2 regions of the Proteiniclasticum sp. C24MP genome follow, and region 2 is predicted to be linked to the other one. Evidence: predicted binding sites of a transcription regulator. Region 2 holds the regulator's gene; the other holds the start of a gene.

Region 1 (16,386 bases), on a different contig from region 2:
AGATTCCTGCACCTTTACAGTACAGCGCCCATTTCACATCATCGGTCAGCTCAGGTTCTATCTTTCTGATTTCCTCAGGTCCTATGATGGACAAATCATCCAGTCCATTCTTTATCCCATTGGCCATGAGTTTTTCCAGAGGCTCCTTGTCATCTTCTTTGGTGATTACAAGAGAGCCTGTTTCCTCAAAACCGAAATTGAGCTGACGGTCCAGTTCTTTGAACTGAATTCTGCCTTTATAGCATAATCGCCCTTTCAGTGCTTCATGTTTCTCTGCATACCCCCCATGGACGATGGCACTGTTGGCTTTCGTTGCCCCCATGGAAACATCGATTCCTTTCTCCAGAATAAGCACTTTCGCTTTTGACTTTGACAGTTCTCTCGCAATGCTTGTTCCGACAATTCCTGCTCCGATGATAATTACATCATACATAACCTTACCTCCTCATTGTTTGACATCTGTTTCTCCTGTTATGTAAACATTTACTTTTGTACTATTATAACAAATTAACCTGGTTCTGGATATTTTTTATACAAAAAATGTGGGTGTCAACCCACATTTCATTGCCTACATATTTCTTGTAGCTACTATATCTGCACCTGTTCCAAGTACATTCTTTATTAAAACTGTTCCCACTTTGATTGGCGCTACGACTTCAATTTTCTCAAGTTCTCTCATCACGTCAAAGTTCAGTCCCTTCGGAATATCTGTAGAAGTCTTTACAGGCAGTCTTTTATGAATGCCACCTGTGATCTTTACAGTGGAGGTGATGACTCTGGTTGGATTTGTCAGTTCCTTTTTCGCATAAGGAATACCCCTGTTACATCCGTTACCCATTACGATGATTTCACCATCTGGCTTCTCATCCACCTGCAGTCTGCATCCCTTAGGACATACAATACAAATCATTTCTTTCATCTTAAATCACCTCTTCCAGAGCTATGGTAAGGAGTCCATTCGCCTTCTCGAGATCCGCTCTCTTCAGCTTGATTTTCTCCATTTCTCCTGGAGCCACAACGGGTCTTCTCAGCTTCTTGACCAGCTCTCCCTCATTGTTTCTTACTGTTATGTTGACATCCTTGAATACATTGGAAACTCTGAACATGATTTCCTGAGAATCCTGAATGTTTTCCAGTCTGATCTGCTGTGGAACGGTATAGTTCACGCGATCTCCGTTTTTGATTTCTGTGACATCCTGCCCTTCTTTCAGCTCATCCTTTATGAATTTGGCTGCACTTCTACCGGCTTTCTGTCCTTCTTCACTTACAAAGTCAACCAGATCATGTACATGAACCACGTTGCCGCAGGCGAAAATACCCTTGACATTGGTTTCCATGGCTTCATTCACGATGGGTCCGGATGTTCTTCTGTCTAATGCGATACCCGCATTCTTTGTGATCTCATTTTCAGGAATCAGACCTACGGATAAGAGCAGCGTGTCACATTCCAGTGTCTGCTCAGTTCCAGGAATCGGATTTCTGTTTTCATCCACTTTCTGAATCACTACCGCTTCCAGTCTGTGCTTTCCTTTGATCTCTGTAATGGTATGCGCAAGAAGCAGCGGAATGTCATAGTCGTCGAGACACTGAACGATGTTTCTGTTCAGACCGTTGGAGTAAGGCATCAGCTCTACGCAAGCCTTTACTTCAGCCCCTTCCAGCGTCATTCTTCTGGCCATGATGAGACCAATGTCTCCCGATCCCAGAATGACGACTTTCTTGCCTACCATATACCCTTCCATATTGACGTATCTCTGGGCAGTACCTGCTGTGAAGACACCTGAAGGTCTTTCTCCAGGAATCTGGATCGCTCCTCTTGTTCTTTCTCTGCAGCCCATGGCCAGGATAATCGCTCTCGTTTCAAGGCTCAGGTATCCTTCTTCTGTATTGATGGCCTCCACATGCTTCACATCTCCTCCATTGGAAATGGACAGCACCATGGTATCCAGTTTATGATCCACATTTGTGGAATTGAGCATATCTATATATCTGCCTGCATATTCAGGTCCTGTTAGCTCTTCTTTAAATGAGTGAACACCAAATCCGTTATGAATGCACTGATTCAGAATTCCGCCAAGCTCCTTATCTCTTTCAAGAATAAGAATCTTCTCTACCCCTCTGTTATAAGCCTCATATGCTGCTGAAAGCCCAGCTGGACCTCCGCCTATTACGATCAAATCATACATCATCTTATTCTTCACCCCTATTCTTTGTTTCCCCGACCAGTATGTAGGATCCCTTAGTATCCTGCATGACATCTTCCAGTGGAAGATCCAGTTCTCTTGAAATGATTTCAAGTACTCTTGGTCCGCAGAATCCACCCTGGCATCTACCCATTCCAGGTCGCACTCTTCTCTTGATACCATCAACAGTCAGTGCGCCTACCGGTCTATGGATCGCTTCCACAATTTCTCCCTCTGTGATGTTTTCACATCTGCAGATGATTCTTCCGAATTTAGGGTCTTCCTTGATCTTTGCCGCTTTTTCTTCAGGTGAAAGACTCATGAAATGCGTCTGTCTTCTTGAAGGATTGAAGTTTTCCTTCTTTTTCAGTTCCAGTCCGATGTTCTTCAGAATTTCAGCCGCGTCTTCAGCGATGGCTGGTGCGGAAGTAAGTCCTGGAGACTTGATTCCTGCCAGATTGATAAGTCCTTTCACAGACTTGGATTCTTCGATGATGAAGTCATTTCTGTCAGACTGTGCTCTTAAGCCTGCAAAGTTTCTGATGCTTTCTCTGTAATTGATTCCTTTGATGGACTTATCAGCAGTTTCTCTGATGTAATCCATTCTTTCCTTTGTCGTTCCAGTTTCATCTCTTTCGACACCATCTTCTGCATCCGGTCCGATTAGAAGATTCCCGTGAACCGTTGGTGAAACAAGAATTCCTTTTCCAAGTGCCGTTGGACACTGGAAAATCACATGATGCGCAAGTTCTCCCTGACTCTTGTCAAGAACAAAATACTGTCCTCTTCTTGGTCTGATTTTGAACTCCTGATCTCCCACCATGTTCATGATCGCATCACTGTAGATACCTGCAGCATTGACGATATACTTGGTCTGGATCGGATCCAGTTCAGCATTGGCTGTGTAGATGGTAAAGACATCTTCCTCTTTCTTGATATCCACCACTTCTGTATCCAGAAGCAGTTCTACGCCATTGACCACCGCATTTTCCGTTAGAGCAATGGTGAATTCCCAAGGTCCTACAATACCTGCGCTTGGTGAATAGAGAGCGCCCACAGCTGTATCCCCGATATTAGGCTCCATCTTCAGCAGTTCTTCTCTACTTAAAATCTTCTGATCTGGTACACCATTGGCATTTCCTCTGTGAAAAAGCATTTCCACATGTTCCATCTCTTCTTCAGAGAAAGCCACAACCAGAGAACCGATTTTCTTGTATGGCACATCCAGTTCCTTCGTGTAGACTTCTGTAAGATGACATCCCCTTACATTCAGTCTTGCCATGTCTGTTCCTTCTTCTGGATCATACCCCGCATGGACGATGGCACTGTTTGCTTTGGTCGCACCTTCAGATACATCATTTTCCTTTTCAATCAAACACACCTTGAGATCATACCTTGATAATTCTCTTGCCACTGATGCTCCAACAATACCAGCACCAATGATCGCTACATCATACATTTAATTTCCCTCCTAACACAAAAAAGAGTAACACAACGAAACCTGCCTGTTGCAGGTGACTTTTGCTTACTCTCATACTCTTAGCATACTATTTTCTTTTCTCCCTTAATTTTAACACTTTATGACAGACTTGTAAACCTTGCCATCAAAGTTTCCAGATACCCGTATCCGTGGAAGATATGGCCGTGGCTCCGGCAGATAAGGCGGAAATGACATCTTCCTTGTCTGATATAAGCCCTCCAGCGATGAGTGGGACGTTGGAGATGTTTGATAACATGGTTATGATCTTATACATTCCCCCCGGAAGAACCTCGTATGTATCCGCATGACCTGCTTCAATATACTTGATCACATTCTTCAGAGAAAGTGAATCTATAAGAAAGAACCTCTGAACGGTGATGAGACCCAGGTCTTTGGCTGCACTGATGATATTGGCCTTGGTGCTGATGATTCCGTCTGCCTGAGTGTTGTACTTGATGAATTTCGCTGCGATTTCCTTGCTGCCCAATCCTTCAATCAGGTCCACATGAACGATGGCGATCTTTCCTCTGGCTTTCACCTTTTTCACGATCTGGGCGATATCTGTGATATTACCAAAAAGCACGAATACAACTCTGCTTTCCGTATTCAGCGCCAGATCCAGTCCATTGTAGTCTTTCACAGCAGTCACAACCGGATAGTTTTCCAAAGCATCGTAAAACTCTTCTTTCATTCATTACCTCCTTATCATTGTCACATTCAATTATACATAAAGATGATAAGTTGTAAACCAATACAAGGTTATTTTATGTTTTTTACCACAAGAAAACGGAAATGTTAAATTAATATCTGAATTTGGACCCGTTCTAATTACGACATTCATAATTATTCATCTTTTTTACGTTCTGAGGACATCCATCAGATGGTGTACAGCTCCACCCTTCTGCCTGATTTCTCCATAAGTTCCTTCAGCTTTTTAATCTGTTCCACCTTATAGTTGAAATTATAGGAAAATCCCGGTTCCTGGTGTGCAGGATTCACCGCCGTCCCCATGAACAGCCTGACTTCAGTGGACTCATCCAGAATGAGCCTGCATAGCCTGGCGGCGCCATCGGAGTCAGAGAGCCTTTTCAGAAGTTCCATGCTCTTCTTCTCATCATCAAAGACTTCAAGAATTCTGATCACTTCCCCAAGGGTCAATACCCCTTCTGTCACCAGGTCCGCTCCTTCCATCGTAGCGGAAGGCGGCAGATTCTTACTTATTCCCTTTAGATCGATGTCCAGAGGCTTCCCCAGCTCTCTCGATATGATGCCCGCTGTAGTGCCTCCGGCAATCACCTTCAGTCCTTCCGCTTCCACATAGGATTTCACATAAAGCGCATCATCTTCCGGATGATTCGGCGGTCCGGCAAACAGATTGAGCACTTTCTTCTCTTTGACGGCCAGACAGAGGATGCTGGCATCATCACCCGGTTTCAGATCGTAGAGGACCTCGGTGTAGCCCAGCACCTCATGGGCAAGGGTCCCCGCAGCGCTCTTCCCAAGGGCGAGCTCTTCAATATAGTCTCTGATATTCTCCCACTGCCACCCGAAGTTCAGCAGTTTCCCAACACCGGCATGAACCACGCCATCGCTGATGACCGTAAGGTAATCCCCTGGTCTCATCCTAAGCTCCGATAAGTGGATCTCTTTGCCATGGATGACCTGCCTGGTTTTCTGCGGCATGCTGAGTTTTCCGTTTCTGAAATGAAAATAGGATGGATTGTCAAACTCCACAACTCTGACCTTTCCGGTGTTTTCAGCCATGACGATGGTGAACGTGGAATAGGCCATTTTCCGGACAGAACAGACCGGCAGTGTTTTCGTTATGGTTTCTATGGTATCTTCCAGGGAAGCATTCTCCTTCAGCATGGTGACCGCAATCTTCGCTGTCAGAGTAGCCAGAATATTGGCCTTGACTCCGCTGCCCAGTCCATCGGAAAGAACCAGAATCATCCCTGATTCATTTTCAGCGGTTTCAATGTGGTCTCCGCAGAGCTCTTCTCCATACTTGTTCAGTGACAGATGCTTCACATCCAGATAATAGCTCATCAGCTTCCTTCCTCCTGAACAATCTCCTTCAGTCTGTTTAAAGCGATTTTCGTCTCCGCAGTGGTTTCGCCAAGAAGACTTGCGATTTCATGTGCGACTCTCATCTGCTTTTCGATGACCTTGTTCGTGATGGCAATGGTATTCTCCTTCATGGTCTGAAGCTCCTGTCTCCTGTTTTCTTCTTCGGTGATGTCGGACATGATCACCAGAATCTGATTGTCTTTGGGCAGGAATAGAATGCTCTGCATCACAATGAGACCGGCCTCCTCATAGATGATCCGCCGGTTCAGATCGTTATACCCTGAAGTTTTCACTCGACTGAACCCCTGATCTTCCAGCAGAAACTGGATCGGCAGGTTTCTCACCTCATCGGCTTTCACTTTGAAGGTGATTTCAGCAGAAGGGTTCATCTGCGTGATGCACAGATCCTCATCCAGTATGAAGATCATGTTGGGGGAATTGTAGAAAATGATATCATTCATATGCTCCGCTCTGGTTCTCATGAAAGGCATGCACATCTCCACATCCGACATCCCTTCCAGGACGGCTCTTGCTTTCTCTCTGCAGCTGTCATAGCCGCAGGCACCGCAGTCCAGTTCATCCTTGGGTTTTCTCTTCCCCATACGACCCAGCGTACTCAAGATCTCTTTCTCACTGAACTGTTTCTTTCTTACCGGATTCTTCATATAGGTGGTGGTGAGATCAATGCCTGAAAATGAAAGTACTGCCCCTTTATCGGGCCATCCTGATTTCACATGCTTCTTTACCAGCTGTTTACGAAGAAATGTGCTTATAGTCTTTTTCGGTATGCAGGGACCGGAAATACAGGACTCATGACATGCATTCAGGTCAAGAAATGTTCTGCTGAGTGACCCGCTCTGAAGCTCTTCCAGTACCTCCTTTACCTGACTGATTCCTTCTACATGGAGAATATCATACCCCTTTGCTGTGAGTGTTCCTTCAAACCCTTCTCCGATCCCGCCTTTCAGCGGATATTTCTTCCCCAGAAGATCACCTGAAACTTCAGGTGTGAAAGGACTTAATGCTTCCGGATCAAGATTTCTCTCAGTAAACATCTGGCAGATTTCCTCCATGGTGATCACCGCATCCACGGTTCCTTCATTGCCGAAGGTCAGCGGTTCGCATTTCTTGCTGAGGCAGGGGCTGATGAAGACCGTATAGCTTTCCCTGTCTTGTGCTTTCACCGCTTTTCCAGTTGCCAGCATGGGAGAGACTACTGGAATCAGAAAATCGGACAGATCCTCATAATAACGCCTGATGATGAGATTCACTGTAGGACAGCAGCTGGAAATGGCATAGAGCGGATTCTCCTCTTCAATATAGCGTTCATAAGCTCTGGTCACTTCATCTGCACCAGAAGATACTTCCACCACTTTTGAAAACCCCAGTTCCTTCAGCCCATGAATGAACCCGCCCTTGTTTCTGTAGAACCCGGAAAAAGAAGGGGCAATCAGTGCCACCACAGTCTTTTCAGTTTCAAAGGCTTTCCTGAGCTTCGGCAGGTCACTCTGAATATCTCTTGCGTTCTGAGGGCAGGCCAGAAAACACTGGCCACAGGCAATGCACCTGCTATCATCTATGATGGCCTGATGATCCTGAAATCGTATCGCCTTTACTGGACATGCTCTCACGCACCTGTAGCAGTTCTTGCAGTTTGCTTCTCTAAAGTTAATCAGCTGCACTTCGTATTTCCTCCCAATGTCTTTTCAGCATTTCCACCGCATTTTCCGGTGAAAGCGAAAGCACTTGTCCATCCATTCTCACACTGACTCCTTCTGTGCAGTGCCCCAGACAGAAACTGCCTCTCAGCCTTATTTCATCTGATAAGTCATTCTTTTCAATATAGTTTTCCATTTCTTTTACAACCTCATAGGACCCCTTGAGATGACAAGAACTCCCAACACAGATTTCCACTTCCATAACGTTCACCTCGGTTCTGATTTCGCTTCATAATGGCTTTATAAGCCGTTTCTCAAACATATCCAGTATACCACTTGGTTAATTTTTTAACAACTGCCGTTCTTTTTTCTAATAACCGCATGAAAAAATCATTTATCTGCAAATCTTCTATTGACAAATACTCTTTTTATAATTATTATTAGATTATAATCATTATTAATTAGCACCGCACATGCTTATTAATTATTATCAATTACAATTACAGAAAAAAGAGGAGCAGATGCTCCTCTTTTTTCTGTATGTATCCCTATGATTGCTCCGCGCTCGCCTTACTCCGGAAGCACATTCTGAACATTGTCTGAATCAGTCTTATTCATGGTCACCATGACATCTCTTGTAGGATATGGGATTTCAATATCGTTCTTTTCAAACTCTGTAATCACATCCTCGTTAAGCGCATAAAGCACCGTGAAATAATCTTCTCTCTTAACCCATACTTTCAGGTCAAAGTCGATGGAGCTGTCTCCATGATTGATCACACCAAGAATCACGCCACGCTCATCCAGAATCATTTCATTCTTGAGCACGATGCCCATGAGCACCTCTTTCACCTTCAGCACATTCGTTCCATAAGCCACGGAATACACCTTATCGATTCTTCTATACGGTTCTATGCTGTAATTGGTGATATGTGATGTGGCTAAGTGGCCATTTGGCACCATCACTCTTTTGTTGTCAATGGTATTCATTGCGGTGTAGAGCATCTGAATGGAAAGTACGGTTCCAGACACATCTGAAGTCTGAATATAGTCCCCTACGCCAAAGGGTCTGAAAATGAGCAGCAGGATGCCTGCCGCAAAATTCGAAAGACTGTCTTTCAGTGCAAGCCCTACTGCCAGACCCGCTGCTGAGAGCATGGCAATGAACGTCGTCATAGGGACATCGATGATGGTGGCTGCTGTTATGATCACGATGAGTTTCAGGAAAAACCCGGACAGTGTCAGAATGAATCCGTGAACGGAAACATCCAGCTTGCTCTTCATCAGGGACTTTTCCAGCAGTCTCACCACATATTTTGCCAGCTGCCATCCGATGATCAGAACAACAAGAAAGCCTAATACCTTGAACCTATACGCTAAAATGATCTCGTTAAATTTCTCAAAAAAATCCATAATTCCTCCAACACACATATAAAGTGCCTATGAGAGTTCCTTGAAACTTTTATAGGCACAATACAATTCAGTTTATTTACCTCTGTAGCTATTGTCTATTTCATTCATTCTGTCCACTTTCGGCAGGGATCTGCCGCCCTGGAATTCACTCGCAAGATAAGCCAGCGTCAGCATTTCCGCTACAGCTTTTCCAGTTGTGAGACCGCCCATGGTGATGATGTTGGCATCATTACTCTTGGCTGCTCTTTCCGCCTGATAGATATCCGTCACCTGGGCTGCTCTGATGCCATGAACCTTATTGGCCGTGATGGCTACGCCGATGCCCGTTCCGCAGATGATGATTCCTCTGTCGAAGTTCTTTGCCGCCACCTCTTTCGCCACTTTTTCCGCTATGTTCGGATAGAGCACTTTCTCATTCTCAAAGGACCCAAAGTCCTCATATTCATATCCGTTGTCCTTGAGTACGCCGATGATATGATTCTTCAGTTCAAATCCCATCTCGTCGCATCCTATTGCGATTTTCATGATTTTTCCTCCTTTGTTTCTCTTACGTTCTGCACGATTTCCTCAAAATTCGCGATGTCATGTCCGAATCGTCCGATGAACAGGCCATCAATATCTTCTGAGGAAACAAGCTTCTTTGCGTTCTCCTTGTTGGCTGAACCGCCGTAAATGAGTCTGATTCTTTCGCTGACCGCTGCTCCATAAAGTTCTGTGAGAATCTCTCGGATGATGCGCATGGACCCATGAACATAGTCCGGTTCCGCCGGTTTTTCCTTGCCTATAGCCCATTCAGGCTCATAGGCAAGCACAAGACCCGATAAGCTTTCACCTTCAAGACCCTTCAGCAGTTCGCTGATCTGGCTTCTAAGTTCCTTCTTTCTCTCCGGGCTTCTATCCGTTTCTCCTACACACACGATGGGCATGAGACCTTTCCGGATGGTTAGTCTTATCTTCTCATTGATCATCTGGTAATCTTCTCTGAAAACGGATTTTCTCTCTGCATGTCCCAGCTCCACCAGATGACACCCGAGATCCAGTGCGCTTTCTATGGAAAACTCTCCTGTCATGGCTCCATTCTCTTTAGGAGCAATGTTCTGTACGCCATATAGAATACTGGAACCCTCCAGCACCTTTGCTACGGGATAAACTGTCCCCATGGAAGGAATGAGAAAAACATCCACATCTTCTATTGCGTCCATTTTTTCCATGACTTCCTTTGCCATGGATACTGCCTGTTCCATCTTATTCACATAGATTTTCAGGCTCATACCGACAATGGGCTTTCTTTTCATTCCCATCACCCTTCTGCCAGATTCTTCATCTCATCCAGCATTTCTTTGTAGATCAGGTAGGAAGAGAAGGATCCCGGATCTCTGAATCCGATGGCTCTTTCTCCAAGTCTCATGGCTCTTCCTTTCTTAGCAATCAGCGGAATGGTCCTGTCAGAGCCTTCTTTCAGCTCATTGACGAAGGCTTCGAATATTTCAATGTCTTCCTTGCCTGAATCCAATGACTCCTTCATACGGTCAATGGCAGGTCTTAATGCATCCACCATGGTCTTGTCTCCAACCACAGCTTTCCCTCTCATCTCGATGGATTTGATGCCGTTCTCGATGAATCCCACCAGTTCTTCAAAGGTCAGCTCGTTTTTGCCTTTCACATCATCCCCGGCCTTCATGAAAAGACTGCCATAAAGGGGACCTGCTGCGCCGCCCACCTTTCCGAGTATGATCATGCCCACTTTTCTGTAGAAACTGGAAATATCCTCCGTTTCTTCATACAGTTTGTCCAGCTGCTTCTCCACTTCTCTGAATCCAATGGACATATTGATGCCATGGTCTCCATCTCCGATGTCTGAATCAAGCTTTGAGAGATAATCTCGATGCTCCTCGAACATAGGGATCAGTCTGACAATGAAATTCCTGAAAAACTCTTTATTGTACATCATTTCGTATCCTCCTCAAATTCTAGTCCTGACTTTATTATACACACAAATCTTTCCGTTTCCAAAAAGCCCCATCAGTAATTGAAGAATATCCGCCACATCCCGTGCAGCGGATATTCCGATGATTCTATGTTTCTGTCTGTTATCTGATGCTCATGTATGGAGTATCTACTGGATAGTCCAGAAGTTCCTTCAGCTCATCATCCACCTTGACGATGGTGATGCCCATACCGATCATGTCCATGGACGTTGCGTAGTTTCCTACCAGTGCCTTGTAGACCTTGATGCCCTTATTCGTCAGCACTTCTTCCAGATGGTTGTTGATGATGTACTGGTCCATCAGTGGCAGTCCACCCAGTCCGTTGACCAGTGTATAGACTTCATCGCCTTCCTTCAGTTCGAAATCCTTGAAAATATGTTCCATGATTTCATCTACCACCTGGTCAGCAGGCTCAATCTTACCTCTTCTTACACCAGGTTCTCCATGGATACCCATACCGATCTCCATGTCTCCATCTTCCATATCAAAGATGGTTCCACCCTTTACAGGAATCGTGGAGGAGGATAATGCCACACCCATGGATCTTGTATTGTCATTGCATTTCTTTGCAGCAGCCACAACAGCGTCCAGATCTAGTCCTTTTGCAGCAGCAGCACCAGCTGCCTTGAATACAAACAGGTCTCCGGCGATTCCTCTTCTGTCTTCGATGTTTTCAGAGGAAACCACGTCATCTGTCACAAGGACCGTCTCCACGCGGATTCCGTCTTCTGCAGCCATTTCTGCACCCATATCGAAATTCATCACGTCACCGGCGTAGTTTCCATAAAGATAGATGCATCCTTTACCCTGGTCCACTGCTTTTACAGCATTGTAGCAAGGTTCAGGTGAAGGAGAGGTGTTGATGTTACCGATGACTGCCGCATCCGCAAAATTTTCTCCGACATATCCGAGGAACAGTGGTTCATGGCCAGATCCTCCGCCTATGATCACACCTACTTTTCCTTCTGCAGGTCTGGTTGTCACCACGACTCTGCCATCATGTTCCAGAAGTTTCGCATAATCGGGATGTGCTTTCACATACCCGGACAGCATCTCCTCTACTACTTCATAAGGGTCATTAATCAGTCTTCTCATTGTTCATTCTCCTTCTCGCATTTATTCTGGGATCGTCCTTACAGTAATGATCAGGTCCTCATCGAGGTGCTGAAATTTCTATCACTCCTATATCATTTCCATAAAAACTTCTCTCACATACTATTATTAAGCAAATCAAACCGATAATCATCAAGAATATGTAAACCTTTTATTAAAATTACAGATGATCTCCAAGTTCCTCTGTAAGTTTCTCAATTTCATCGATGATTTCTCCGATATAGGCAATGGTGTTTTTCAGAGGCTGGTCTGTAGTGATATCCACCTTTGCCATGGCTGCCAGTTCCACCGGATCCATTTTCCCGCCGGTCTTCAGCACATTCTTCCAGTCTTCTACAGCCACTTCTCCTTCACGTAGAATTCGCTTTGAAACTTCTGTGGCTATGGTGAGTCCTGCGCTGTAGGTATAGGGGTAGAGTCCTTTGTAGTAATGCTGCTGCCTCATCCAGGTATTCTCGGCTCCTGGATTGATTTCCACTTCTTCACCCCAGAACTTTTCCAGTGTTTCCCTTTTCAGCTCGTTGAGCTTCTTCGCATGGACGCTTCCGCCGGCATCGATGATTTTATACACTTCTCTCTGATAGTGCGCTTCCAGCATATGGGTCACGAAGTTGTGGTAGTAGGTTCTCGAGATCATAGAGGACAGCACCCATCTTCTGAAACGCTTCTCCTCATTCTGCTTCAGCAGATAATTGGCCATGATCATCTCATTCATGGTGGAAGGCGCTTCAATGAAGTACAGAGAAGGTCTGGAATTGAAAATGTTCTGATTCTGCTGAGACAGATAGAAATGTCCCGCATGTCCCAGTTCATGAGCCAGCACGAACACCTCTCTCATCCTTTCCGTCCAGCTGATGAGTATGAAGGGATGTCTTCCGTAGGGGCTGGAACAGAATGCTCCTGTGGATTTTCCCTTGTTCTGGACAAAGTCGATCCATCTCTCCTTGAAGGAGCGTTCGATCATTTCCGTATACTCCTCGCCCATGATCTTCAGCCCGTCCTTGACATAGGCCTTGGACTCCTCCACGGTGATGGGCGGTTCATAGGTGGGGTCTACAGACAGCTTCAGATCATTGAAGCTCATCTTGTCGATACCGTGTATTTTCTTCAGAAGTCTGGCGTATTTTCTCATATGAGGTGCCAGTTCTTCATAGATCACATCAATCTGGCGGTCATACATCTCACGGGTCACTTTCTGGTCAAAAAGAAGATAGTCGATGACGCTGTCGAATCCCTTCAGATCCGCCATGGCTTTTTCTTTCTGTACCTGTGTCTGATAAACCCCCGCTACCGTATTCTCATAATCCTTAAGCTTCCTGGAAAACGCATCAAAAGCCGCCCGCCTTACTTTCATGTCGTTGTCGTAGTCATAATGATTTTCAAATAGAACAAAGCTCAGCGGATATTCTTTTCCATCCACTTCAAAGGTGCCGAAATCCATATCCTGAAGCTTCGCTTTGTTGTAGATGGACATAGGGGAATTCATCACCGGTGAAAGAGTCGCCAGGGCTTTCTCCACTTCTATGGTCAAGGCATAAGGCTTTTCTCTCAGAAGATCTTCCAGAAAATGTCTGTTCTCCTCACTTTCTTCCATGGCTTTTTCAATGACGGATTCATCATTTTCAAGAATCTCCCCTTCCACAAAGGAAAGCTGGCTCTTCACATTGGACAGCAGATTGGAAGCCTCCATGCTCTTTGACTGGTTCTCGTTATCCGTCATATCCACACTGACCGCAAGAAATCTGTAGCTTGAAATCAGTCCGCTCAGCACATTCACCTTTCTCATTTCATCCAGGCAGGTGTTGATGTTTTCCGCATTGATAAGATTTCCTTTATACTCAGAAACGATTTTCTCTGTCAGCACACGCAGTTCCTTCACCGCTTCCTGAGCTTCCTCCTCACTTAGGTATATGGCGGAAAGATCCCAGGTTCTCTTCTCGTCGACTTCATTTCTCAGTAAAATTCTGTTTTTCATTTTTGTAACCTCCCGAAACTAATGACTCCATTATAACAAGAAGAATGATTATTCTTATAGTCAAAAGATACAGATAATATGAAAAGCACTAAAGATAAACTTCCCGCCTCATCGCTTTTTAAGGCGAAAAAAAGCACCCAGAACCATTCCCATATGAGGCAATGATTCTGGCTGCATATCTCATAAAATCCAAAGGTTCCTACAGGAGATCCTTGTAGTAGATTCTATAGGTTTTGTAAGGCTCATCTGAAAATCCCAGTACATCATTCAGCATGGGTTTGTTGTATTCCCAGATGGTGGAACCCTCCACAAATTTATATCCACGCTCCAGGCCTCGCTTCAGTCCCTCATAATAGATTGCTGCAGTAACACCCTTCTTTCTATACTCAGGCACCACAAACAGTGTGAATATGCGCAGACGATCGATTTTTCTTTTATAGTAAAGGAACTTGAATATCCCGAAGGGAAAGAGCCTTCCACCCAGTTTCTTCAGAACCTGATTGTAATCTGGAAGTGCTATATCGAAACCGATGGGTTTTCTGTTCTCATCTCGTGCGATATAGACAAAATCCGGGTCTGCAAAGGGAATCAGCTGATCTTTGATGATCTGAATTTCCTCGTCGGTGGGCGGCATGAAATCATCCCATTCTTCAGGCATGGCCTTGTTGATCACTTCTTTCACATCCGCGATTTCTCTATCTATCTGTTTAAGATCCAGGGGTTCAACTGTATACTTGTATCTCTTCTTGACGTAGGGAATGAGTTTATCCAGACGTTCTTTGTGTTCATCTGAAAAAAAAGCTTTGTAAGCGTAGCAGTCATAGTACTTCCTGAATCCGTAATCAAGAAACTGTTTATTGTAATACTCCTTGTTGTAGGTATTCATGATCAGTGTCGGATCTTCAAAATTATCAATGATGAAACCTCTGTAATCATCTCCTCCTGGAAGAGACAAAGGCCCTTTGATTTTATTGACTCCTCTTTTCCGGAGAAAATCTTCTGCGTAGGAAAGCAGCTTTCTGGATACTTCATCCTGCTCCATACATTCATACAATGCGATATATCCATCTCTGAATCCTTTATATTCATTAAGCTCATCATTGATGCCCACAAGCAGCCTTCCTGCAGGTTTTCCGTCCAGATAGGCAATGACTCTCTCATTTTCACCCGCCTGATGGAGTGCATTGTTTTTCCCCATGATGTACTTTCTGAAATCAGAAATGAGCGGTGGCACCCACGCTTCCTGACCTTTATATAGCTGAAAAGGCAGCATCACAAAATCGTTGATTTCCTTTCTGGATAGAGCAGGTTTCACAATGAGCATCGGATCATCCCCCTAACAAATCACTTTATAATCATTATATTACTATATGGATTTTATTTCACTAAAGAATTATTTCCACCTTGGATGATTGAATATATATAGTAGCTGTTTCATTCTGAAATGCTATCACGACGAGAAAACGAGCAGGCGTTCCTGCTCGTTTATACAGTAGTTTTATATGAATCGTTATTCCACTATTTTTCCTACAGGTTCCAGATCCTCAATTGGAGATAGACCATGTGGTGAGACTTCTCTGATCTCTTCCGTGTAGTCCTGTCCTGCCGGAAAGTCATTGTGTACGCCTCCAGACCATGGTGGAAGCTCCGTCACATCGTAGATATTTCCATCTATGGCGATATAGGCTTTGTTTCCATCCTGTCCGTCATACTCTGCAAGTTCCTCTATGGTAAGTTCAAGGCCGTCTTCACCCTCAGCTGGTGTCTCCATGGGGGTTTCCCCTGGTGTTTCGGGGGTTTCGCTATCTGTCGTACATCCCGCCAGTAAGGCTATCGACATCAATGATGCCATAATTCCACCGATTATTTTCTTTGAAATCATTTTTTATCCTCCTTTACACTCAAATCATTCCATAAGAGGCAAGGTCTTATGGGTTTTCTGATTGACCTTATTCTATGTCAACCGATTTTGAGATACAAGGACTATGAATGAAATGTAATTGATTCTTACCACCTTGTTCAATATATTGTTAATTTTTAACAATATAGCCATGAGCACTTCATGATGCTTTTAGAAATTCAGTCCACAGATCATCGGTGATTTTTGCCGATTCAATGGAATAGTGACTCTTCATCACCGGACTCTCGTGAAGTCCCTTTACCAGACACTCATTGACATGGTCCACTTCATACACCATCTCAAACTCCACAGGATGGCTGATCGTTCGCACAGGCTCTCCATAGATTTCCACCGTCGCTTCTCTTGCCTTCCAGAAATCATGGATTTCAATTTTTCCTTTCTCTCCGAAAATTCGCAGGATACTGTCTGACTGAACCATGGTCGTGATTTTCCCCTCGATTAGCACTCCGCCCTGAGACTTTAATACAAAGGCACACTGCAGGTCCACACCTTCATCCGATAAGGTGGCATGCCCTGTTGCCGATGTCAGCTTTTCCTCCGTCAGATTCATGGCATGCGCTAGTATGTAGTTTCCGCTTCCATATA
Region 2 (16,386 bases):
CTATGGGGCATACTATGGAAAGATACGCTCCTCCGAATTTACTGCTGTCAGCCAGTACAATGACCTCCTTGGCGGCTTCCACAATGGCTTTCTTCACCTGCATCTGTATGGTTCCTATGGAGGTGATGCCCACTTTGAAGCTGATTCCATGAGCACCTATGAACGCCTTATCCACATGATATCCCTCTATGTTGCTCATGGCTGTTTCTCCCATGGTTGCAGCCATCTCAGAAGAAACCTGACCACCGATGAGGAAAAGATTCACGTGCTTTTCATTGAGAAGCTCAGTAGCCACGAGGATGGAGTTTGTCACCACCGTGATCTGCTTCAGTCGATTCTCCCTTATTGGCTTCGTCAGATAAAAACTTGTGGTGGAATCATCTATGATGATGGTATCTCCATCCTGGATCAGCTTATAGGCTTCCCTGCAGATGGCAATCTTTTCCGATTCATTCCGGTGGACTTTCTCCGAATTGAATAGAACCGGATTCTGTTCTGCCCGAATGGCTCCTCCGTGGGTCTTCAGCAGAAGCCCCTGCTCATCAAGAACCTTGATGTCGTTGCGTATGGTGACTTCTGAGCAGCTCAGAAGTTCGCTCAACTCCGTGACCTTCACAAATTCCTTCTGTTCTAGAATCTCGAGTATTTTCTTTCTTCTTGTCTGAAGCATAAGATGCACCTTTCCTTAATTTTCATTTATTTACGATTTCTTTTATTTTACCACCAAAACAGCACTTCTTACCAGTTTTTTTAACTGGCTTCATGATGATGTGCATATACAAAACATGCACATCAGAAAAGCCCGATGCTTACCCACTGACCGGTCCAGACATTCACGCTTACGATGATCATATAGGAACACTTCAAATTCTAACGATGATTTCATATTATATAATCCAATGATGATACTATTTTATGATTATCGCTTTCATTCTTGTAGATAAATAATTATTGATATATACTAAACTTAAGTATTTAACAGATATATCAGATGATCATTCAGTACTGATAGAATTTATGATGGATGTATAGAATCAGGTAGTATGAACAAAAGACGACAATAGGATGTAGCTGTCATACAGAAAATGAGTCAGGCGACGCACAAATCAATCTTATAAGGAGTGATCTAACATCAGCATTTTACTTTCACCTTTTACCATATTGGCATTTGTCATACTATCCAGTATCACAATCAATTCTATTCTGCAAAGCAAGGTACCCAGAAAAACTTATATGCTGATTAATAGCATCGCCATGCTACCAGCGATACCTGCATCTTGGTTGATGACTACATCTCTTTTCTCATCAGCGGATAGATTTTTCCACTTCTATTTGTCTTTGATGTTTACAGTGATTATAATCTTATCACTCCTATTCCGAATAATTCAGTACAAGAAAGATGAATTATAAAGAACTATAGAATTCACTCAGAGATGACGCTTTTAGTGAATACCACCGTATCATTATTTCAGCATAGGTTTCATACGAAAATTAAAACACACTGCGGATAGCTATAATCAGAAAGACCGTAGACACTGAATCAACAGTATCTACGGTCTATTTTTGACTATTGTTTCCTGAATTCCTGCTAGTACATTCCACCCATATCAGGAGCGGGCATTGCAGGTGTATCTTCCTTGATGTCCACTACAGCCGCTTCCGTGGTTAGGAAGGTCGCTGCAACAGATGCCGCATTCTGAAGTGCGGACCTTGTCACCTTGGTAGGATCTACGATTCCGGCTTTGACCATATCCACCAGTTCCTGGGAAATGATATTGAATCCGATTCCCTTTTCACTGCTTTTGACCTTTTCAATGACAACGGATCCTTCTACACCACCGTTCTTGGCAATCTGTCTAAGAGGCTCTTCCAGCGCACGCTTCACGATGTTGATTCCGACCTGTATATCTGAATCTTCACTGGTAAGGTCAGCTAAGCCGTTCATGACATTGATGTAGGCTGTTCCACCACCAGGAACGATACCTTCCTCCACTGCAGCCTTGGTTGCTGCCAGTGCATCTTCCATTCTCAGTTTCTTTTCCTTCAGTTCTGTTTCTGAAGCTGCACCAACCTTGATGACTGCAACGCCACCGGCCAGTTTCGCCAGTCTTTCCATGAGCTTTTCCTTGTCGAACTCAGATGTGGTTTCTTCAATCTGACTCTTCAGCACATTGACTCTGTTTTCAATGTCTTCCTTATGTCCTCTTCCGCTGATCACAACCGTTTCGTCCTTATTGACTCTGACTGTGTCTGCGCTTCCAAGCATATCAAGGGTAGCATCCTTCAGTTCTCTGCCCAGTTCTTCTGAAATCACCTGTCCACCGGTTAGGATGGCGATGTCCTGAAGCATTTCCTTTCTTCTGTCTCCGAAACCTGGTGCCTTTACCGCCACGCAGGTGAAGGTACCTCTCAGTTTGTTGACCACCAGTGTAGCCACAGCTTCACTTTCGATGTCGTCCGCAATCAGAAGAAGCTTTTTGCCGGTCTGTACGATCTGTTCCAGAATCGGAAGGATTTCCTGTATGGTTGAAATCTTCTTGTCTGTAATAAGGATGTATGGGTCATCAAGAACCGCTTCCATCTTCTCTGTATTGGTTGCCATATAGGCGGAAACATATCCTCTGTCAAACTGCATCCCTTCCACGACTTCAAGCTCTGTACCGAAGCTCTTGGATTCCTCTACAGTGATGACGCCTTCTGTGCCCACTTTCTCCATGGCATCGGAAATCAGCTGTCCTACTTCCTCGTCTCCTGCTGAAACCGCAGCAACCTTGGCGATGTCATCTTTTCCTCTGATGGAGATGCTCTGTTCCTTGATCGCTTCCACAGCCTTGTCTACAGCCATCTTGATTCCCTGTCTGATGAACATGGGATTGGCTCCCGCTGTGACATTCTTAAGCCCTTCCTTGATCATTGCCTGCGCAAGTACGGTAGCTGTGGTTGTTCCGTCACCAGCCACATCATTGGTTCTTGTGGCAACTTCTTTGACCAGCTGGGCGCCCATGTTCTCGTAGGCATCTTCCAGTTCGATTTCTCTTGCGATGGTCACACCATCATTAGTGATCAGTGGTGCGCCGAATTTCTTCTCCAGAACCACATTTCTTCCTTTGGGTCCTAAGGTCACCTTGACGGTATCCGCCAGGATGTCCACACCCTTCTGCATCGCTCTTCTTGCTTCTTCACCATATATGATTGTCTTAGCCATAATCTCTCTACTCCTCCTACTCTACAATTGCAAGGATGTCACTCTGTCTGACGACGATGACCTCTTCACCTTCATGCTTCACTTCTGTACCCGCATACTTGGAAAAGAGCACCTTGTCTCCCACTTTGACTTCCATCTCCACTTTATTGCCTTCCACAAATCCTCCCGGACCTACGGCAATGACTTCCGCTTCCTGTGGCTTTTCTTTGCTGGATCCTGTTAAAACGATTCCTGATTTTGTTGTTTCTTCTGCTTCAAGTCTCTTCAGCACGACTCTGTCCCCTAAAGGTCTGATCATTTGACATTCCTCCTAAAAGTTCGTTTTATTAGCACTCTCAACTGTCGAGTGCTAACACCTATTTCCTATTATAATTTATTTGATTCTTATTTCAAATATTATTTTACGGCCAATCTCTTAAATATGCCATAAAATCTTTTATTTCAGGCATTTAGCTGTGATTCTCTGAAAAAATCGCCCGTTCTCTTTCTCTTTTACCGTCTTATAAATCCCCTGAAATCATGATATCATTATTCAGAGGCTTAGACCAGTTTAGCCCATATTCTATAGTATGAAAGAGGTGAATCATACGGAAGAGTAGACAAGCATCATTCTTCTGTAGAACGATCATGCACAAAGCGAAAGAAATCCTATATGCCATAATCAATGCACTTATGATCATTTCCGGTTCTGTTCTTCTGGGACTGAACCTTCGATTTCTCTACTATTATAACATTCCAAGGATTCAGGCCATGAACCCGGAGTACTCCGGAAGGCTCATCAAGAATAATTATGATATCCTCATCGATTATCTCAATCCCTTCTACAGAGGAGATCTTTCCCTGGATGGACTTACCATGTCCAGTCAGGGTGAATTTCATTTCTATGAGGTGAAGGTCATCTTCGATCTTATCTTCATCCTTTTTGCGGTCACTCTTCTTCTTTCTCTCCTGATCTTCATCCAGAAAAGAAAGAAACGTGACTACCGGTACATGAAATACACCGCACTGCTTACATTCCTCATTCCGGTCATTTTAGGCATTCCTTTTGTCCTGGACTTTTCGAAGTCCTTTGTGGTCTTCCACGAGATCGCCTTCAGCAATGATTACTGGATCTTCGACCCACGGATCGATCCGGTCATCAGGATTCTCCCAGAATGGTTCTTTATGTATGCGGCGTTTCTCATCCTCATCCTCATGGCGATCACGGCCTTCCTGTTCTTCCTGGCTGGGAAATATGGAACAGGAAAACCTGAAAATGATGCAAAAGCATAACCATAAGAGAGAATCGTGCAAAGTAGAGGAAAATCTCTGATATAATGAAAGAAACGGTTTAAAGAGGTGCAGATATGATTTTGAGTCTGGATATACCAAAGGAAGCGGTCAGGCTTGCTTTGACGACAAGAGAAGAAGAAAAGGAACTCATCGTGAAAATACAGTCCATGGGCGGCCAGGCAGCCGCTGTTGATATAGGAGGCAATGTCTCCACAAGCATCGCCAAGATTCTGGAACGCGCCCTGGTGGCGTCCAAAAGAGCAGGTCTCATCCCTGAGGAATACGCAGCCGAAGGCGCCGTCATGGGCGCAGCAAGAGATGCCCTCATGCAGATTCTGGAAAGATCCAACAATCTCAATGTAGGCGGCAAGATCGGTCTTGTGCGTATGGGTGATGATATCGCCGTATGCATCTATGTGAGCATCGGTCTTCTTCACCTGAATGAATTCGCCATCGGCATCGGACATCGTACCCTCTCCCCAAGATAAGAGAATACAGTTCCATCACCAGGTATCGGTTTTCCGGTACCTGTTTCTTTTTTAACCAAATTTCAGAATATTGAGATGTAGTTGTTTACATTCTCCCCCTCTGTGCCAATCAGACAATTTACCAGCATTTTCATTTCCAAAGTATCAAGAAAACTCTTCTAAATTTAACACTATTCTCTAATTTTCATAAAAACAACCCTTGCAAAGGGACTTCCTCCTCTTTATAATTAGGTAATTCATGAAATATTCATGAATTATTGTAGTATTAGGAGGACGGAAGAATGGTAGGAAAAAAACTAATGGCTGCAGCAGCAGTGCTTATTGCCCTGGGGGCAGCAGGCTGCGAAAGCAAAGAAGATGTCGTAACGATCGGAATCAATCAGTTTGTCGTGCATGAGGCACTGGATGCTTCAAGACAGGGATTTCTGGATGTACTCAAGGAGAACGGTTATATTGAAGGCGAGAACATCGAAATCGACTATAAGAATGCACAGGGCGAACAGCCCACAGCACTGACCATCGCACAGGACTTTACAAACAGCAAGAAAGATCTGATTTTCGCAATCGCAACGCCAAGTGCTCAGGCATCCTATAATGCCACAAAAGAGATTCCCATCGTCATCACTGCGGTGACAGACCCTGTGGATGCAGGAATCGCTGAATCTTTTGAAGCATCAGGAACCAATGTCACAGGCACATCAGACGGTGTCCCCATCGGACCGCAGCTCGAGATCCTGAAAAAAGTGCTGCCCGAGGCAAAGACCATCGGCGTGATCTATAACACCTCAGAAGCCAATTCCATCTATCAGGTGAATCAGCTGAAGGCAGAAGCCGAAAAGCAGGGATTTACACTGAAGGAAGTGGGCATCACAAACCTCAATGATGTGAACTCCGTGCTGCCAACGGCACTGGAAGGCATCGATGTACTCTATACACCAACAGACAATACCGTGGCATCAGCCTATGCCATCATCATAAAACTGGCCACAGAAAAGAACGTTCCAGTGTTCTGCGCAGAAGATGCAGGCGTCAACGTAGGCGGACTCATCTCAGCAGGACTGGACTACTATGAACTCGGAAGAGAGACAGGACTCATCGCCATCGAAATCATCGAAGGCAAAAACCCCAAGGACCTCCCTATTTCAACGATGAAAAATCCAGTGATCGTGGTCAACGAAGACACAGCTTCAAAACTCGGGATCACCATTCCGGAGGAGATTTTAGCTGATGCGAAACTGGTAGGAGGTAACTGATGAATATCCTGATCAATATTCTGGAACAGGGAATGCTTTTTGCAGTTCTTGTCATGGGGATCTACATCACTTATAAGATCATGGACTTTCCGGATCTTTCTGTTGATGGCACCTATCCTCTGGGCGCAGCTGTCTGCGCAGTGCTTCTGCTGAGTGGAATGAATCCATGGGCAGCCACACTGCTCTCCGCACTGGTCGCTTCCCTGGGTGGACTCATCACAGGAGTCATTCATACGAAACTGTCCATAAACGGGCTCATGGCTGGTATCCTTGTGATGTTCGGTCTCTACTCTGTGAATCTGAGAGTCATGGGAAAATCAAACATTCCCCTCTTCAACGAACGTAATGTATTTGAACTGAAAGCTGTCACTGTCTTTGGAGAAGACATCAGCACGCTGCTTCTTCTCACTGCTTTCGTGGTGCTGATCAAGGTGCTCTTTGAACTTTTCTTCAAGACGAAAACAGGCTTCTTCCTAAGAGCTGTGGGAGACAATGAGGAAATCCTCACCTCTCTTGGTGCGGACAGTCATAAGATCAAGATTCTTGGTCTCATGGTGGCAAACTTTCTTGCGGGTCTTTCCGGCGCCCTTACAGCGCAGTATCAGGGATTCTCTGATATCGGCATGGGTACAGGAAGCGCCGTTACGGCTCTTGCAGCGGTCATCATCGGATTCTCCCTTCTGAAGAAACTAAATGTATCCATGAGCGGTATCGCCATTTCAGGCGCGATTCTATATAAGGGCATTCTGGTCTTTGTACTTCGCTTCGGTCTGGACCCCAATGACTTCAAACTGGCTACGGCAGTAGCGGTGATTGTAGCCATGGGATTCACATCAGGCGCTTTCAAGCACAAGAAGAAAGCCGTAAAAAAAGCGAATTCATCTGAAGGAGGTGAGTCCTATGCTGAAGATCGAAGGCTTGTCAAAAACCTTTAACAAAGACACACCCCTGGAGAACAGGGTCATCGATGCCCTTTCCCTGAAAGTGGATCGAAAGGACTTCATAACGCTCCTTGGTTCCAACGGAGCAGGAAAATCCACCCTTCTGAACCTCATTGCAGGAACCCTGGAAGAAGAGGAAGGACAGATTATTCTGGACGGACAGGACCTTACCCCTATGAAAGCATATAAGAGAGCGAACCTCATCGGACGCGTCCATCAGGACCCGAGGCTCAGCGTATCTCCCAACATGACGCTTCTTGAAAACCTGTCCCTGGCGGATGCCAAAGGACACAGTTTCAGCCTGAAGAAGGCCATTGACCTCTCCAGGACAAGCTACTACAAAGAGCAGCTGGGTACCCTTGGCCTAGGCCTTGAGACAAAGCTTCATACAAAGATCGGCCTCCTCTCAGGAGGACAGAGACAGGCAGTTGCCCTCTTCATGGCTGTGATGAAGAAACCGAAGCTCCTCCTTCTGGATGAGCATACAGCAGCTCTTGATCCCAGAACCTCAGAAATCATCATGGGCGTCACGGAGAAGCTCATCAGCCAGGAAGAGATCACAACCCTTATGGTCACCCATAACATGAACCATGCACTATCTTATGGTAATCGCCTTCTCATGATGCATGAGGGCAGAATCGTGGAAGATCTTCGCGGAAAAGACAAAGCGGATCTCAAAGCGCAGGATGTCATCACCATGTTCAAGAAGAATGCTGAGGTCATAGAAGACCGAATGGTTCTTGGTTTATAAACAGTATATTTTCATTGACATACTCCTCCCGATGGGAAGGTCCTCCTGAAGACAACTTCAGAAGGACCTTTTCTTTGTTCCAGAATCATGCTCACTACTCCGAGTTTCCCGGTGAAAGATCTCTAGCAGCCCTACCCTCTGAACTTTCAATATGGTACCATCTATATATAATACTGATTGATATGGAGAGGAGAAGGATTTATGGCAAAATTATCCATGCAGGGAAAAGGAAATGGAGAAGAGATTGTAAACTTCATCATCGAAGAAATGGGCAGAAGCGGCATGACCGTAGAACTCATTGATTCCGTGACTCGTCAGATCGGAAACGCCATGGTCTATATCATGGTTTTCGAAAAGTATTACATGCGTTCCTCAAACCGTGCAAGCCTTACAGTGGTTGTGACAGCAGAAAATGACGCCATCATCGTGGATGCCATCGGAGCAGGTGGTGGTCAGGGCGTTGTCTTCAAGTGGTCCTGGGGTGCCGAAGAGAGCTTTGTCTCTTCCATCGAGAATATTCTTGCCGGAAAGAACTTTATCCTAATGGAGTAGAAAAACTTCGAAAAGCAGAGTCTCCTGAAGAAACCAACTTCAGGAGACTCTGCTTTTCTGTATTTGATCTGCGAAAAAACCGCCGCTTCCCTACTCAATCCGGATCTTGTTCTCTCTGGCGTAGTAGAAAAGATACTGCTGGGCTATGCCGGCCAGTTTTCCGAACTGATTCTGCCCGAATGCTCTGATCTTAGGAAGATTCGTCCCTTCTGCACCGTAGAAATGCATCATGGCTTTCTTCACCCATACATCCACAGGAAAAGCTTCCTCTTTCTTCATGGAGAAGAGCATCACGCAGTCCGCCACCTTGGCACCCACACCGCTATACCTCTGGAGCGCTTTGTGACAGAGGTCCTGTGGAAGAATCGATATGCTCTTCAGATCAAAAAGAAGATCTTCCTTCTCTTCCTCTGTCAGCACGCTTGCCTTCTCTTGCTCTCTCAGAATCTCCGCCCTTCTTATGGCCTGCACCGTCTCGTAGATGTATTTAGCGCGATAGCCTACTCCAAGGTCTCTCAGCTCCTTTTCCGTTGCCTGAGAAAGCTCCTCTGGCGTAGGAAAGGCGTAGTGCTTCTCTCCAGCAGATGCTATTTCTTTTCCGTACTTCTCACTGATTTTTCTGATGCCTTCCTTGATCTTCGGAATCAGATTGTTGGAAGAAAGAATAAAGGAGATCAGCGTCTCAAAGGGTTCCTGATTGAGCACTCTGATTCCATATCCGAATTTCACCGCTTCTTTCAGAAGCGGATCCTTGCGAAGCTCCTTCTTCACCTCTTCATACTCTCTTCCCAGATCAAAGTACTCTCTGAAGAAACCATTGAACTCATCGATGTTCACATTCTCCAGATGCACATCCGTATCTCTCAGAGATACGCTTATGACTTTACCATGGACTATCCCCTGAAATCTGGTCTCATCATCCGCATCTATTCTGTTCCACCGGAAGCACTGTCCGCATTCGAAGATGTGCTTCGGATGAAAATTCTTCACATTCCTCAGTCTGATTTCATTCTCCAGTATTTCCACTGCTTTATAGTCCATCTCTTCCTCTTTCCTTAGTCTGCCTTCCCCTTGTTCTCCAGATAGGCATGAATGCCCTTCGCCGCTTTCTTTCCTGCACTCATGGCAAGAATCACTGTAGCGGAACCTGTTACAGCATCTCCACCGGCAAAGATTCCTCTAAGAGTGGTCTCACCGCTTTCCTCATTGATGATGATGCATCCTCTTCTGTTGGTGTCGATTCCCTTTGTGGTGGATGCGATGAGCGGATTCGGTGATGTTCCTAGGCTCATGATGACACTGTCGCAGTCAATGACAAACTCACTTCCTGTAATCTCCACAGGTCTTCTTCTTCCGGAATCATCCGGTTCACCCAGCTGCATCTTCACACAGATCATGCCCTTCACAAAGCCCTTCTCATCCACAAGAATCTCCTTGGGATTGGTCAGAAGGTTCATGATGACCCCCTCTTCGATGGCATGATGCACCTCTTCCGCCCTTGCCGGGATTTCCTTCTCCGATCTTCTATAGACGATTCGAGACTCCGCACCCAGTCTTACGGCAGTTCTTGCCGCATCCATGGCTACATTGCCCGCACCCACCACAGCAACTTTCTTTCCATGACTGATGGGGGTATCGTAATCACTTCTGAATGCCTTCATGAGATTGGCACGGGTCAGATACTCATTGGCAGACATGACGCCATTGGCGTTTTCTCCCTTGATGCCCATGAACATGGGCAGACCTGCTCCGGAACCGATGAAGATTCCTTCGAAATTCTCATCCTCGATGAGACTGTCAATGGTCACTGTTCGTCCGACGATGACATTGGTCTCGATCTTCACGCCCAGATCCTTCAGCAGACTGATCTCTTCTCTTACAACGCCTTCCTTCGGCAGTCGAAACTCAGGAATGCCGTAGACAAGAACGCCGCCAGGCTCGTGAAGCGCTTCAAAAATCGTCACTTCATAACCAAGTTTCGCCAGGTCTCCTGCACAGGTAAGCCCTGCAGGACCGCTGCCAACCACAGCCACTTTTCTGCCGTTTCCAGGCAGTCTGTCCGTGTTCCTGTAGTTGTTTTCCATGGCCCAGTCTGCCACGAAGCGCTCCAGCTTACCGATGTTCACCGGTTCTCCCTTGATCCCCACAATGCAGCTTCCCTCGCACTGTTCTTCCTGAGGGCAGACTCTTCCGCAGACCGCAGGCAGATTGCTTGCCTCCCCGATGGTGTCTCTGGCACTCCTGATGTCGCCGCTTCTCAGCTCCAGTATGAATTTCGGAATGTCGATGGCCACCGGGCAGGCGCCCACACATCTGGGATTTCTGCACTGGATGCATCTTTCCGCCTCAAGAACAGCTTCCTCCAGATCATACCCATAGCTAACTTCCTTGAAATTTCTTATTCTCTCTTCCGGTTTCTGTTCTCTCACCGGCACTCTATTTTTCTTCATGCAGTATTTCCCCCAAATCGCACAGCTGTGAATGCTCATGAACCGCCTTCTGCTCCATGATGATGTTCTTCTTTCCTTCCACCGTCTTGTACATGCTCTGGCGCCTCATGGCCTCATCGAAGTTTATGAGATGCGCATTGAATTCCGGTCCGTCCACACAGGCGAATTTCACCTCATCTCCCACTGTGACTCTGCAGGCTCCGCACATGCCTGTTCCATCCACCATGATGGGATTCAGCGATACAATGGTTTCCAGGTCGTAGTTTTTCGTGAGCTGTGATACAAACTTCATCATGATCATAGGACCGATGGCGATGCAAAGATCGTATTCCTTCTTTTCCACCTCCATGAGCTCTTTCAGCTTGTCTGTCACAAGACCATGAAATCCGTAGCTTCCATCATCCGTACATACATACAGGTTCTTTGCCACTTCTTTAAATTCTTCTTCCATGATCAGTGTCTTTTCTGATCGCGTACCGATGATCACATCCACATCGATGCCTTTCTCCTTCAGCATCTTCACCTGCGGATAGACCGGTGCTGTACCTACACCACCGGCCACAAAGACAATCTTCCTCTTCAGAAGATGCTCTTTCTCATCGGTGACCACCTCGGAAGGATTGCCCAAGGGTCCGACGAAATCTCTGATTTCATCTCCCTCCGAAAGGGCTGCCAGCTTCTTCGTGGAAGCGCCCAGCGTCTGGAAGACGATGGTCACAGTTCCCTCTTCTCTGCTGTAATCGCAGATGGTCAGTGGGACTCTTTCTCCCCACTCATCCACCTTGATGATGACAAACTGTCCAGGCAGTGCAGACTTCGCCACACGCCTTGCTTCAATATCCATCAGGAATATGTTTTCAACCAGTTCCCTTTTACGCGTTATTTTATACATCTGTTTCCCCCAATACTTTAAGCCTCAAAGACTTATTTCAATCACCATATAAGTATACGGATTCTCATGGATTATTTCAACCGATACCACTGGAATTTAAGGTAATGGAAAGGAGACCTTATTCAGGTCTCCTTGCGTGAATTACTCTATTTATCCAGGTCATTCATGAGATAGACAAGTGTCAGCAGACTTTCACTCAAATGCACATTCTCAATGGATACATTTTCCGGCACCTGGATATCCAGGGGAGCAAAGTTCCATATTCCCTTTACACCATTTTCAACCAGAAGATCCGCCACTTTCTGCGCCTGTGCCTGTGGAACGCAGATGATTCCGATATCCACCTTGTTCTCTCCTAGGAAAGATTCCATCTGATCCAGATCAGATATCTCCACATCCTTGATTCTCATGCCGATGAGCTTAGGGTTCACATCAAAGATCGCCTTCAGGTCAAATCCGAACTTGTCGAATCTTGAATAATTGGCAATGGCCTGTCCGATGTTACCGGCACCGATGATCACGGTGGTGTACTTTTTGTCCAGTCCTAGAATGTGAGAGATCTCATTATATAGTTCCTTTACGTTGTATCCATAACCCTGCTGACCGAAGCCACCAAAGCAGTTGAAATCCTGTCTGATCTGAGAAGCCGTGAAGCCGATCTTTTCACTTAGTTCCTTGGAAGAAACACGATCCACATCATTTCTCAGAAGCTCAGCAAGATGTCTGTAATATTTTGGCAGTCTTTTGATGACAGCCATGGAAATGTCTTTTTTCTTATCCATCATTGCACCTCATCGTTAATTAAATTTCTAACAATATAATACCATAAAAAAGAATAACTTGTGTAGGTTTTTATCAAGGAAATTCCATTTTTCAGAAAAAATTATGAGATTGTTAGAAACCTGAACAATTTACCCACTGATTTTTCCATAATTACAGTAAAATACCTATGACACAATCAATAATAAGAAATACTGAAGTCAATGTTTTCTCTTATTGTTAATATTTCACCTTGCACATCCCTTTACTGATACATAGTGGTAATAATTTCCCAAAGCAGAAGAAACCATCTCTTCAGATGGTTTCTCTGCTTTCAAGGCATCCTTTCTGTTTTTCAGTTTTCAGATCTCCGCCTGCGTCTGCTTTTTCCGGTTGAGCCGCAGCAGAATACCTCTGCTGCGGGCTTTTCTTTCAAAGGCTTCCACTGCAGTCTTCGCCTTTTCCTTGCCTGACAGCTCCATTTCTCCTGTCTTCTCTTCGATCTGCTTCATAACGTCTTCAAGGTCGTTCATCTCCAGAAGATTCACAGAAAGACAGTAGAAGCTCTTGCGCCTGCCGTCATTGTAGTCGGAAAGAAGACGGGAAAGCAGCTCCATCTTTTCATGAAGCTCCTTCTGATAAGCATCCAGCCCAATGGTCTTCATCTTCTCAAGGTCCTTCCTCTGATTCCGATGCAGAATGAAGGAATCCACAAGCTCAATGCCCTGATACTTCTCGCAAGGATACGCTTCACAGTCGATGCAGTACGCCACACCCCCATGGTTCAAGCTGCACCGGGCGATGGCACAGGCCTGGTTCCCTTCTCCACCACCACATCCAGGACAGTATCCTCCGATATACATGGTGCAGAGTCCGCAGTTCAGTCCGCAAAGTGAAAAAAGCGGGTCGGGTCTTCTGAAATTCTTCACTGTTCTCTCCCTCCCAGAATTCAAGGAAAAAAGGGTTCCTCACAATGCCGCTTCTGCCATTCACGTCCACTTCAGCAGGGAGCCCTACCTGAAGGCATCTCTCAGAACATCCAGCACAAAATTCTGCTGAGCATTGTATCCGATATCCGGGAGGGTATCTCCATCCTGAACACCGTAGTTTGCGAAGCTGGAATGATTTCCGCCGCGAATATCCACCTCGATCATGGAGACAGGCAGCCTGACCTTTGCTTCCTCCAGATTCTCCATGTCGATGACGGAGTCTTTTGTGCCCACAAGTGAGTAGACTTTGAACGGAGCATCCCTTAGGTCTGTACCACCATCAGGATAGGCCGCCAGAAACACCAGTGCCCTGATCTTATCGGGATTCTTCTCCGTAAACCTTGCTGCTGAAACGCCACCCAGGGAATGTCCTATGATGACCCAGTCCGACAGACCTTCCTCTTCCACATATTTCTTCGCTGCCTGGTTGGATAGAATGGACAGCTTGAGCGGCGCTTTTATGATGACTGTCTTATACCCCATTCCGGCGATCTTACTGCCCAAGAGGCCATACGCTCTTTCAGAGACTCTTCCTCCAGGGTAAATGACGACGCCTCCCACAGGATTCTCTGGTGTAAACACCAGATCTCCGTCCTCAACCGTAAACTCAATTCCCTGAACCGACTGCAGCGCACTCTGCGCCGTCACGGAGGGTCTGTAATAATCATCCGCATAGATATAGATTCCTACCGATGCAAATATAAGAAGAATAAAGAGAATCCTCCCTATTCCATAGATCCATTTCGATTTTCCTGATTCCTTTGTTTTCAAGTCCCCACGCCCTCTGCCTTTCGCTTAATACTCCATGTAATTGTCTCTGTACTAAGTATACTTGATTCCAGCCCTTCCTTTAAGCTCTTTTCGTGAATTTTAAAAGATTTAGAAGTGAAACCTGCAGAAGTTTCCCCTTTCTCTCCTCTTCATAACGAGACCTATGATAGAATAGAGATAGTGAAAACACAGGAGTGTAAGAAGAAATGGTGAAAAGAGTTTTAGATAAGCAGCGTTATGTCTTTTTAGAAAAGCCGGCCATGGAAGTGCTGCAAAGAGAAGAAAATGAAATCAGAGCAGCCCAGATTGAATCCTATTTAAGTGAACTGAAAGAATTCCATCTCTCTGTCATGAAACTTTCAGAAACCCGATATGACAAGAAAACGCGGAGTCTCATGCTGAACCTGGCCATGATCCTTCTGTCGGAAGAGAAGCTCTGGGAGAAGACGAGATCCGAAAAGCGCATTCCCCTGAAGGTCTTCTCAAGAATGGTGGAGGAACCCGTCTTTGAACTGAAGGAGATGGAAAGCCACATCCTGGCCTACGCGCTTCTTCTGGAGGAGGATAAGTATCCTCTCATCCGAAGATACCTTCATTACAAGGAAGGCGCAGGAGAGGACACCTATGAAAACGGAGAGGATAAGAGCCGGGGTCTTTCTCTGCTTAGGAAAGGCAGATTCTCTTTCATCCTCACAAGCCAGGGACAGTTCATGAAAATCCGGGTGGAGGAAACCCCTTCCGGTCATGTGGCAGCCGGCAGAAAAGTAAGAAAGAAGCTGAATCTGTTCAAACCACTGCTGGTGCTTCTACTGGCTGCGCTGCTACTTGGCAGTGTCTACATCACCATGTCCAGGAGAATCACTCAGACCATCATCGTGAAAGCTGCAGGAGAGGTGAAGATGGACTTCAACTCCTTTGGAGATGTGATCCATGTCATCGGCATCGATGGCGCCGGACGGAGTTACGTTGCGAAAGCGACCTTCGAGGAGAAGGATATCGATACGGTCCTTGCTGAAATCATCGAACAGGCTTACATCAGTGAAACCATAAAGGAAAGAGCGGAAATCACGATTCTTGTTTCCGGAGAATTTCTGCCGGAGGATTTCTTCAAATCCGGAAAAACCCACGACCGGATTCTTTCTTACCAGCTCAACGCCAAAATAAACAACAACGGTTCCTTCCTCTATGTGGAATAGCAGGAAGGAAAACCCTGGAGGTATCATGACAACCATGGAAATCAGACCCTTATCAGAAGCAGAGCTTGAGCCCGGACTGTTCCGCTCCTTCAACCGCTACCAGAAAGTGACCCGGTGCTACAGAAAACACGAAGGAAGCTGGGTACTGAAGGACATCCCCTTCACGGAAGACTGGGGTCCGGAAGAATATGCCTATCTTGTACAGTGTCTGAAAAACACTGTTGCCACCGGCGGCATTGTCCTGGGCGCATTTGAAGAGGATACCCTTGTAGGATTCGCTTCCCTGGAAAGTGAACGCTTTGGTAAAGGCTTGCCCTATCTTCAGCTCTCCAGCCTTCATGTTTCCCATGAGCATCGCAGCATGGGCATCGGAAGACGACTCTTTCAGGAGATGATTCTCGATGCACGCAGAAAAGGCGCAGAAAAGCTCTACATCTCCGCACACTCTTCCGAAGAAACCCAGAACTTCTACCGCACTCTGGGATGCGTGGAAGCGGAGGAATACAATGAAAAACTGACAGCAGAAGAACCCTTCGACTGTCAGCTGGAATATATCCTGTAAACTGAAATAGGCAGCCTGACTTGAAACCGTCAGGCTGCCTTCATTTCCGCTATTCTTCTCTGTTTTACGCGTTGTAGAGTTCTTCGAAGGCACCTTCGTCGAATCCCACCACATACTGATCATCCACAAAGATGGTAGGAACACTTCTTACACCGATGCTCAGAAGTTCTTTTCTGAAAACCGGATCTGATGTGTTCTTCTCTTCATAAGGAATGTTGTTCTCCTTGAAATATTCCTTTGCAAGATCACAGTATGTACATGTGTTGGATGTGTATATTACTACTTTTTTATCCATTCTTATCCCT

The links. The regulator Rex, encoded in region 2, represses fermentation and respiration genes when NADH is low (regulators of the CRP and FNR family bind a similar motif). The targets are predictions, from matches to a motif close to ATTGTTAANNNNTTAACAAT.
Region 1: a site for Rex is predicted at 7,728-7,747, ahead of ACHAL6_RS09660 ((2Fe-2S) ferredoxin domain-containing protein). Genes of this name have one in related genera too.

Annotation. Positions count from the first base shown of each region.
Region 1 covers NZ_JBINJW010000012.1:51,831-68,216, forward strand. The annotation lists gene ACHAL6_RS09625 (NAD(P)/FAD-dependent oxidoreductase) at 1-433, opposite strand, end outside; gene ACHAL6_RS09630 (DUF1667 domain-containing protein) at 569-919, opposite strand; gene ACHAL6_RS09635 (NAD(P)/FAD-dependent oxidoreductase) at 921-2,189, opposite strand; gene ACHAL6_RS09640 (NAD(P)/FAD-dependent oxidoreductase) at 2,191-3,642, opposite strand; gene ACHAL6_RS09645 (glycerol-3-phosphate responsive antiterminator) at 3,788-4,354, opposite strand; gene ACHAL6_RS09650 (SpoIIE family protein phosphatase) at 4,540-5,712, opposite strand; gene ACHAL6_RS09655 ([Fe-Fe] hydrogenase large subunit C-terminal domain-containing protein) at 5,712-7,415, opposite strand; gene ACHAL6_RS09660 ((2Fe-2S) ferredoxin domain-containing protein) at 7,402-7,653, opposite strand; gene ACHAL6_RS09665 (mechanosensitive ion channel family protein) at 7,962-8,804, opposite strand; gene ACHAL6_RS09670 (RpiB/LacA/LacB family sugar-phosphate isomerase) at 8,877-9,329, opposite strand; gene ACHAL6_RS09675 (triose-phosphate isomerase family protein) at 9,326-10,105, opposite strand; gene dhaL (dihydroxyacetone kinase subunit DhaL) at 10,105-10,755, opposite strand; gene ACHAL6_RS09685 (dihydroxyacetone kinase subunit DhaK) at 10,895-11,887, opposite strand; gene pepF (oligoendopeptidase F) at 12,066-13,880, opposite strand; gene ACHAL6_RS09695 (GNAT family N-acetyltransferase) at 14,080-15,204, opposite strand; gene ACHAL6_RS09700 (cytochrome b5 domain-containing protein) at 15,391-15,762, opposite strand; gene ACHAL6_RS09705 (Gfo/Idh/MocA family protein) at 15,941-16,386, opposite strand, start outside.
Region 2 covers NZ_JBINJW010000005.1:22,084-38,469, reverse strand. The annotation lists gene ACHAL6_RS05800 (DeoR/GlpR family DNA-binding transcription regulator) at 1-670, opposite strand, end outside; gene groL (chaperonin GroEL) at 1,589-3,205, opposite strand; gene groES (co-chaperone GroES) at 3,222-3,503, opposite strand; gene ACHAL6_RS05785 (TIGR01906 family membrane protein) at 3,833-4,477, shown strand; gene ACHAL6_RS05780 (HutP family protein) at 4,552-4,965, shown strand; gene ACHAL6_RS05775 (ABC transporter substrate-binding protein) at 5,247-6,218, shown strand; gene ACHAL6_RS05770 (ABC transporter permease) at 6,218-7,153, shown strand; gene ACHAL6_RS05765 (ABC transporter ATP-binding protein) at 7,119-7,910, shown strand; gene ACHAL6_RS05760 (DUF6054 family protein) at 8,112-8,462, shown strand; gene ACHAL6_RS05755 (DNA-3-methyladenine glycosylase family protein) at 8,553-9,503, opposite strand; gene gltA (NADPH-dependent glutamate synthase) at 9,518-10,912, opposite strand; gene ACHAL6_RS05745 (sulfide/dihydroorotate dehydrogenase-like FAD/NAD-binding protein) at 10,899-11,804, opposite strand; gene ACHAL6_RS05740 (redox-sensing transcriptional repressor Rex) at 11,951-12,586, opposite strand; gene ACHAL6_RS05735 (DUF3795 domain-containing protein) at 12,926-13,492, opposite strand; gene ACHAL6_RS05730 (alpha/beta fold hydrolase) at 13,577-14,323, opposite strand; gene ACHAL6_RS05725 (hypothetical protein) at 14,530-15,519, shown strand; gene ACHAL6_RS05720 (GNAT family N-acetyltransferase) at 15,545-16,081, shown strand; gene ACHAL6_RS05715 (glutaredoxin family protein) at 16,146-16,376, opposite strand.